DNA from 2 places in the Colwellia sp. KU-HH00111 genome. Region 1 is predicted to be linked to the other one. Evidence: predicted binding sites of a transcription regulator. Region 1 holds the regulator's gene; the other holds the start of a gene.

Region 1 (4,773 bases):
TACTGTATTTGTTTATTATGAAATTAAGATCAGACATCATCCATGGAAGCATAGTTGTGATAGCCCGGATAAAGCAATAATCAATGCTGTAGCAGGCTGTCAGTCGTCAATAAAGTATATTAAATTAATTAAATTATCATGTTATTTCATGTTACCTGCGATTAATTGCTATATCTATGTGATGCGCCACGGCACAGAAAAACCGCTTTGGCCTGCCTTTTTAATCATTAATTTATTTGTGTTTACACTATGGATTGTTGCTCATCTATTTCATCTGAAACGCTCTAATGAATTGAAACAGTTAAAAGGTTTACTATCAAAATAAAAATTCGATTATGGCTGTATTTCTGAGTTATATTTTGAAATTTACGAGCTTATCGTTTTAAATTTGTTGTTATTCTGTTTTTTATTCGCTATATTCTACCGTTATAGAATTTGATCTAATCGTTGAAAGCTTAGATCGAATAAAACACTATAACTTGTGGCATAAATCAGTGCGAAAAGAGCTAAACACATGTACATTTTTAATGTACAAAATGGCTCATTTCAGGCAGAATACGCCGCATTAAACTTAGGAAAACATCTTAACCGTTCTAGCCAACGGCTGGCCACTTGAGGAAAAAACATGTTTACTCGTGATATGAATATTGCTGATTATGATGCTGAACTTTATGAAGCAATGAGCAAAGAAGTTGTGCGTCAAGAAGAGCATATTGAACTAATTGCATCTGAAAACTACTGTAGTCCGCGTGTACTTGAAGCGCAAGGCTCACAATTAACCAACAAATATGCTGAAGGTTATCCTGGTAAACGTTATTACGGTGGTTGTGAGTATGTAGATGTTGCTGAGCAATTAGCCATTGACCGCGCTAAAGAATTATTTGGTGCTACTTATGCTAACGTTCAACCACATGCTGGCTCACAAGCTAATGCGGCGGTTTTTCAAGCCTTAGTTACACCTGGTGGAAAAGTATTAGGCATGAGCTTGGCTCACGGTGGTCATTTAACGCATGGCTCACATGTTAACTTCTCAGGTAAGTCTTATGAAGCGTTCCAGTATGGGTTACACCCTGAAACAGGCGACATTGATTATGATGAAGTTGAGCGTTTAGCTAACGAACATAAACCTGAAATGATCATCGGTGGTTTCTCTGCGTTTTCTGGTATTGTTGACTGGGCGCGTATGCGTAAAATTGCCGACAGCGTAGGCGCTTATTTCTTCGTTGATATGGCTCACGTTGCAGGTCTGGTTGCGGCTGGTTTATATCCAAACCCTGTTCCTCATGCTCATGTTGTTTCGACAACTACTCATAAAACCTTAGCAGGCCCTCGTGGTGGTTTGATTGTTTCAGCGTGTGATGATGAAGGTATCTATAAAAAATTAAACAGTGCGGTATTCCCTGGTGGCCAAGGTGGTCCATTAATGCATATCATCGCTGCAAAAGCGGTTGCCTTTAAAGAAGCATTAGCGCCAGAATTTAAAGCTTATCAACAAAATGTGTTAGATAATGCTAAGGCTATGGTTGCAGTGTTACAAGAACGTGGCTATAAAGTAGTATCAAATGGTACGGAAAATCATCTGTTATTACTTGATTTAATTGATAAAGATATTACTGGTAAAGATGCTGATGCAGCGTTAGGCAAAGCACATATCACAGTGAATAAAAACTCTGTACCAAATGATCCTCGTTCTCCATTTGTAACTAGTGGCTTACGTTTAGGAACACCGGCTATTTCACGTCGCGGTTTTGGCATTGAAGAAACGAAAGCACTAACTGGATGGATTTGTGATATTTTAGATGATATCAACAATGAAGATGTTATTGCACAGGTACAAGACCAAGTTAAAGCTCTATGTTCACGTTTCCCTGTATACAAGTAGTATATTGAATATAAAAAACTAATTTACAAATTTAAGTGAATTTATATTAAAATGGTCGCAATTATGCGGCCATTTTTGGTTTTTATTATGATAAATAACACGTGCCGCTAGATCTTACAGCTAAATATTGACTATAGGTAAACTATGTATTGTCCCTTTTGTAGTGCACAAGAAACGAAGGTTATTGACTCGCGTTTAGTTTCGGATGGGCACCAAATCAGACGTCGCCGTGAATGTTTGTCGTGTCATGAGCGCTACACAACATTTGAAACTGCCGAGCTAGTTATGCCGAGAATCATCAAGCGAGATGGTACACGAGAGCCGTTTAATGAAGATAAAATGCGTAGCGGATTAATGCGCGCACTCGAAAAACGACCGGTAAGTACAGAGCAGGTAGAGTTATCTATTAACAAATTGAAATCGCAAATGCGTGCTACTGGTGAGCGTGAAATAACCAGCGAAATGCTCGGCAATTTGCTTATGTCTCAATTAAAAGAATTAGACAAGGTCGCCTACCTACGCTTTGCTTCAGTGTATTTGTCATTTGAAGATATTAGTGAATTTGCTGATGAAATTGCCCGTTTAGGCAAAGAAAGCCTCAGTAGAGGAAAATCAGCAAATAAATAGTTTGTAGGCTAAGTCTAGATAACCTCAGCAGTTTTCCATCACAAATAAGGTATAAAAGGTATAGTGTTTAGCGAGCAAGATCATCACTACATGGCATTGGCAATTAAACTTGCCCAAAAAGGTCATTATACCACGTCACCAAATCCAAGAGTTGGCTGTGTATTAGTGAGCCATGTAGAAGGCAAAGAAATAATTATTGGTTCTGGTTTTCATCAAATGGCAGGGCAAGGGCATGCTGAAGTGAATGCCTTGCTTGACGCTAGCAAAAATTATCCGCAATTAATAAAGGGTGCTACTGCTTACGTTACGTTAGAGCCATGTAGTCATTTTGGCCAAACCCCACCGTGTGCTCAAGGTTTAATTAATGCAGAAGTGCAACGTGTGGTTGCCGCCATGGTCGATCCTAACCCTAGAGTTGCAGGTCGTGGTTTGAAAATGCTTGAGCAAGCAGGAATCCAAACAGAGTCCGGACTATTAGAACATGAAGCCAAAGCACTCAATTTAGGTTTTATCAAGGTGATGACACAAAACTTACCTTATGTAAGAGTTAAGTTAGCCGCTAGTCTAGATGGTAAAACCGCCATGAAAAGTGGTGAGAGTAAGTGGATTACTTCAGTTGATGCTAGGCGTGATGTGCAAAAAATTAGAGCGCAAAGCTGCGCTGTTATCACTGGCGCTGATACTGTTTTAATGGATGATGCCAAAATGACGGTTCGTTGGTCTGAGTTGGGGGAATTAAAAGCACATTACCCACAAGCGCAAGTTCGCCAACCAGTACGTGTGGTGATTGATAGCCAAAACCGTTTAACACCAAGGTTGGCATTTTTTCAGCAAGCATCTGCTATTATTATTGTTCGAGGAAAATATGATGAGCAAGACCTTGAAAACATTCATCAGTGGCCTCATTTTGTAGAACAAGTACAACTACCAATGATAATGCCAAGCCAAGGTGAAAGTGATAAAGCTCGTGCTAAAATTGACCTGACAGCATTGTTGAAATGTCTTGCACAGCGGGGCTTAAATGATGTTTTAGTCGAGTCTGGTGCTAATTTAGCGGGGGCATTTATCGAGCAGGATTTAGCCGATGAACTTATACTGTATCAAGCGCCTAAATTACTTGGTGGAGATGGAAAAAACTTAGTTAACATGCCAAATACCAGTACTTTGGTTCAAGCAAAAGCCTTATCTATTGCTGATGTTCGCATGGTTGGCTGTGATATTCGCATTATAGCTAAACTGACAAAAAACACTTAACAAGAGAGTCATTATGTTTACCGGAATTATCGAAGCGATTGGCACCATAAAAGCAATTAATATCAATGCTCAGGGAGCACGCTTAGTCATCGCGACTAATATCTTAGATATGAGTGATGTTAATCTAGGTGACTCAATAGCTACTAATGGTATTTGCCTTACTGTGGTTGAGTATGATCAACATAGCTACAGTGCAGATGTGTCAAATGAAACATTAGAGCGTACTGGCTTTGCTCACTATAGCGTAGGTATGCAAGTTAATTTAGAAAAGGCAATGTTAGCCAGTACACGTTTTGGTGGTCATATGGTGTCAGGCCATGTAGATGGTGTCTGCAATGTATTATCAATCACCAATAACGGTAATAGTATTGAATATTGGCTATCAATGCCAAGCGACTTAGCCCATTATATCGCTGAAAAAGGCTCAATAACCGTTGATGGTACCAGTTTAACGGTTAATGCATTAAGTGCTGATAATACTAAGTTTAGATTAACCATAGTGCCACATACGGTGAAAGAGACTATTTTTGCTCACTATCAAGTCGGCACTAAAGTGAACTTAGAGGTTGATTTGATTGCCCGCTACCTAGAAAGATTATTAACGAAAGAAAAATCAGCACACCCCGTTGAGCCTAGCTCAAACGTTACCGCGTCTATGTTACAAAAAGCAGGTTTTATTAAGTAACATCAAAAATAACCATTAATTACTATTACCCAAAAGATAGAAAAGAGAATCACATGAATTTAAATACCCCACAAGAAATAATCGACGATATTGCTTTAGGTAAAATGGTTATTTTAATGGATGATGAAGACCGAGAAAATGAAGGTGATTTCATCATGGCTGCTGAAATGGTCACACCTGAAGCCATTAACTTTATGGCAACTCATGGTCGTGGCTTGATTTGTATGCCGATGACTCAAGAGAAGTGTGAAAAGTTAAAGCTACCTTTAATGGTCGATAAAAATGATGCTCAATTTAGTACCAATTTTACCGTCTCTATTGAAGC
Region 2 (4,773 bases), on a different contig from region 1:
TGATTTCTTTGCCATGTAAGACAAACTTATCTAAGTGGTTAGTGTCATTATCTTCGACTAAATAGAAATAGGAATTATAGCAGTCTCGGGTGACTTGGTAGCCATCTTTACGATCCCATTTAGCATTTTTAACCCCAAGATTTTCTGCTGGTACAAACTCAGTATTGAACATATACCCGTACTGCTTTTTAGCCGCTTGATTGGCTTGATAAATCACCTTTAACTTGCTACTGACGAAATCTTTATACGCTTGGTTATTACTTGCCGTGATACCACTAAATTCGGCTGCTTCGGCCATACCATTGATACCAATGGTTAAAAACTGTTTGTCGAGATCAATAAAGCCGGCATCATAAACAGATAAAGCCCCTTGCGCCTTATAATCTTCCATCAATTTTCGGTAGGCAACTTGGTATTTTTGTATCTTTTCAATTTCGCTTTGTAAGTCTCGACCATCTTGTACCAGTCTATTCATGTTTAAAGTGATTACATTAATAGAGCCGGTAGCAACTCCGCCAGCACCTAACGTATAGGAAAAGGTGTTATCAGAAATTTCATTACGTAAACGGCAACAAGATGCCAGTGAATCTGGGCTGTCAGACAAATACACAAACAACGAGTTACCTTGAGCTTTTTGCTCAGCCAATTGATAAGCAAAGTCCATATCTTTGCATTGACCATTTTCAGTAAGCATGGCGGCAGTGACCACCGGAAAAGTTAACACGGCTTTTTCTCGTTCGTTGTTTAGCCAATCTAGAAAAAATAATTGTAATTGTTCGACCGTTTGCCATTTAGGTTTGGAAAAGTCAGGAAAAACAAAATGTTCAAACATCGCAGTAAAATAATGTTGATCGAATAAAGAAATATTCCAAAAAACACTTTGATACCCACGTGCCGCTGCAGGTTGGTTGATGGCATAAACTACGTGCTGTAAATGATTTTCGATGGCTGATTTGTGCGTGGTTAAATAGTCATCACCGTATTCTAAACGAGCAAAATAATCAAAATAAGTGATAAATTCAACTGTCGCTACCGCACCGGCAAATTGCGCGGAAATAGCAAAAATTAAGTTTACAAATGAACCACAAAATGACTCTAAGTGTTTAGGTGCTTTTGACTCGCCGCCCAACTTAGTGAGTCCGTCGAGTAAAAAAGGATACATACTAATAGATGTGCAGTAGGGCTTTAAGCTAGTTTCATCATGGACATAGATTTCGTGATTTTCAATCTGACGTAAATATTCAGTTGCTAGTTCCTCACCAAACGATTCGCGAATTTTGTCTTGTACTAACCCTCGGTTAATTTGTACAAAACAGTCTTTTAATAGTTCAGCTTCTAAAGTGGCAATATTTTTATGGCTGACATTGGCATTGGCGTCCATTTTTGAGCCGTCGGCGGCATTTTTGGCTGAAAAATACTGGTGGATAAAATCTTTTTTACTATTAATTTGTTGTTCACTAAGCTGCAACATTGTTAACTCCTTTTAATAAATGAGTAGAGTGGTGTTTTTGAAATAAATGGTTGAGTTTTTCACCGGTTTTTACATTGCGAAAAACTTGGTTGGTATCAGGGCTTTCTAAGCCGCCAAGTGTTGGTTGCCATGCCCCCGTTTTCAAAAAATCTAGGTGTTGGGTAATGCTAATATCGATATGTTTTTCACCAGAATACAAGCAGGTTTTAAGACCAAAATTTTTGGCGATAAGTAGTTTTTCAATAAGTTGGTTTGGTTGCCATTCGCCACCAAAAAATAACACGCAGCTGATTAAATTTTGATATTTATTTAACCAACTGATAAAGGTTTGATTTGTTAATGAACTGCCGTAGTTTTCATTCCATAGCTCTGTGCTATGACAACCTTTACAACCAACTTTGCAGCCAGTAATGCTAAAGCATAGACTTATTTCATTGGGCACTTCTTGAAAAATTGTGGTTGGGGGCAGGCAATTAAATTCCATGTACTAACCTATATATTGTGTTTTTATTTTTAGTAAACACAATATATAGTAATACGACTATGTTGTTAGTTGATCGAGATCAACTTTTCATCAACGGGTTATCTATATGTGGTAATCTTAAACGACAAAAACACTATATATAGTGTTTTTGTATTTGTTAATTGCTTTTAAGGCGGTTTTGTTCAATTAGCCGCACTTAGAATCGCCACAGGAAACGCAAGTTAAACACCCATCTAGTTTTATTACCGCATTACGAACTTTACACTTAGGGCAATCTTGTGCGTTTGGCATGCCCGCATCATCATTAGCTACATCTGCTGATGTTGAGTTCGCTGCGTGATTTTTTAAGTACGCTGCTTTTTTTTCTTCAATAATCGCTTTTGCAGCTTCAGATAATTCAATTGCTTCAACGCCAACCCCACAGGTTTGTTCAACATGAAAGGCAATGGTATCGGCAATTGCTGAGACCATGGACTCTATATATCTAGGATTACCTCCACGGGTATGTTGACCAAACCAGCCAGCATTGGGTGAAGATACTTCGCGTAATTCATCAAGTAAGAACATGTATTCACCGCCTTTACGAAAGATGGCTGACATCATAAAGGTTAAGGCGTGTACCCATTGAACATTTATTTTGTCTTTGGTATTGATGAAGATTTCATAAGGACGTACTTCTTCTAACGGTGTGCCCTCATTGAGTACCACGTTTGAAATGCTCACGTAATAGGCATGTTCATAACCTGTGGTTGCTTTGATTTTATAGGTTCTAGAGTCTAATTGCTTTGGACGTTTAGTCTCTTGAATAACTTCAACTTTAGGTGATTGCGCTGTTGGTGCTGGGTTTTCAGTAGAGGTGTCTTTATTGACTACTGATACGCCAGTGATCTTTTTGCTGATTTCTACAGGTTTTGGCGTCGACGATGATTGTGTCATGATGTTTTCTCTTTTAAATGGCTGCTAATTATAGCAGCCGACTAAATTAGTTTTGCTTCAAGGCTTGTTACGTGTGATGTTAAAATCGGCCGTATTGCCCTTCTTTAATGGCTTCAAATAAGTTAGAAGCAATGTGCTCTTGACCTTCGTAAACGACTTTTTCATTACCTTTTACTTTTATCACTTCACCATCTTCGAGGGTAAATTGATACTCGGTATTGGCAAGATCTGCTTCATTAACCAGTACTCCTGAAAAGTTTTCAGGGTTAAATCTAAAGGTAGTACAGCCTTTTAAACCTGCTTTGTAAGCTTCTAAATAGACATCTTCAAACTGCTCGAACGGGAACTCCGTTGGAATATTCACTGTTTTGGAGATTGAGCTATCAATCCACTTCTGCGCCGCTGCTTGTACCGCAACATGTTCTGATGGGGTAACGGTAGAGGTATCAACAAAGCTTTCTGGCAGTTGTGATAAATCTAATGATAATACTGTGCCCATTTTGATCATCGGTAACTGCCAATCATCACCATGGGTGCTTTTCATTAGTCGTTCATAGGCTAATACTTCCGCAGAGCGAACATTGACTTGTTGTTTGGTCGATTTTCCAGGAATGATGACGTTACGTTTGTAGTCATGAGCAAAGCTAGGCTCAATACCATTACTGGCGTTATTGCCTATGGACAGTGCTATGGTGCCTGTTGGTGCAATAGAGCTGTGGTGAGTAAAACGTAATCCAGTTGTTAGCGCTTCTTCAAGCCACTTTTCACCTAACTCGGCAACAATGTTTTTCATATATCGGCTATAATTAAGGTGTAATTCAACCCCTTTAACTTGATCACCTAATTTATATTTGTCGGCCAATTCAGGGCGTTTACGCAATAAAGCGCCAGTGATGGTATACATGTCATTTAAGAAAGGAGCGCCGCCTTTTTCTTTGGCAAGTTTAGTCGCTTCACGCCAGCCCTCTATGGCTAAATGCTTAGTAACTTCATCAGTGAACTTCACTGAATTGTTTTTACCATACTTCATACCCAACATGGTCATGGCAGATCCTAAGCCTAAATAGCCCATGCCATGGCGGCGTTTGCTTTCAATTTCAGCAACTTGCTCAGGTAAAGGTAAACCATTAATTTCAACCACATTATCAAGCATGCGGGTGAAAATTCGCACCACTTTTTTGAATCGATCCCAATCAAAGCTTGCTTGTGCAGTGAACGGGTTATTTACAAAAGCGGTTAAATTGATTGAGCCTAATAAGCATGAGCCATTTGGCGGAAGTGGTTGCTCGCCACAAGGGTTAGTTGCGCGAATGAGCTCACCAAACCAATTGTTGTTATATTCATTGACTTTGTCGATCAGGATAAAACCCGGCTCAGCATAATCATAAGTGGCGTTCATGATCATATTCCACAAGTTTTTCGCGCGGATAGTGCGATAAACTTTACAGGCGGTTTCGCCTGCACCATTGACTAGATAACCGTCCATATTAAGTGGCCATTCGCGCCAGATAACATCATCGGTATTATTTTCTGCGTCAAAGGCTAAACCATCAAGCGCAATTTCATTTTTATTGGTAGGGAAAACTAACTGCCAATCTGCATCGGCTTTAACCGCTTCCATGAAGGGATCGGTAATTAAGATAGAAAGATTAAACTGACGCAGACGACCATCTTCACGCTTGGCTTTAATAAACGACATGATATCAGGATGTTGACAATCAATAGTGCCCATTTGTGCACCACGACGTCCACCAGAAGAGGATACGGTTTTACACATGGTATCGAAAATATCCATAAACGGCAGTGGCCCTGAGGTGGTTGCGCCAGCCCCTGCAACATAGCCACCGTCAGGTCGAATTGTTGAGAAGTCATAGCCGATACC

Evidence for each region. The regulator NrdR, encoded in region 1, represses ribonucleotide reductase genes. The targets are predictions, from matches to a motif close to AAACACNANATNTNGTGTTT.
Region 2: a site for NrdR is predicted at 2,084-2,103, ahead of nrdG (anaerobic ribonucleoside-triphosphate reductase activating protein). Genes of this name have one in related genera too.

Annotation. Positions count from the first base shown of each region.
Region 1 covers NZ_BAABWO010000001.1:417,911-422,683, forward strand. The annotation lists gene ABXG98_RS01715 (hypothetical protein) at 1-325, shown strand, start outside; gene glyA (serine hydroxymethyltransferase) at 626-1,882, shown strand; gene nrdR (transcriptional regulator NrdR) at 2,027-2,509, shown strand; gene ribD (bifunctional diaminohydroxyphosphoribosylaminopyrimidine deaminase/5-amino-6-(5-phosphoribosylamino)uracil reductase RibD) at 2,570-3,763, shown strand; gene ABXG98_RS01735 (riboflavin synthase) at 3,777-4,448, shown strand; gene ribBA (bifunctional 3,4-dihydroxy-2-butanone-4-phosphate synthase/GTP cyclohydrolase II) at 4,502-4,773, shown strand, end outside.
Region 2 covers NZ_BAABWO010000012.1:85,142-89,914, reverse strand. The annotation lists gene nrdD (anaerobic ribonucleoside-triphosphate reductase) at 1-1,471, opposite strand, end outside; gene nrdG (anaerobic ribonucleoside-triphosphate reductase activating protein) at 1,458-1,955, opposite strand; gene ABXG98_RS17845 (vitamin B12-dependent ribonucleotide reductase) at 2,142-2,891, opposite strand; gene ABXG98_RS17840 (adenosylcobalamin-dependent ribonucleoside-diphosphate reductase) at 2,971-4,773, opposite strand, start outside.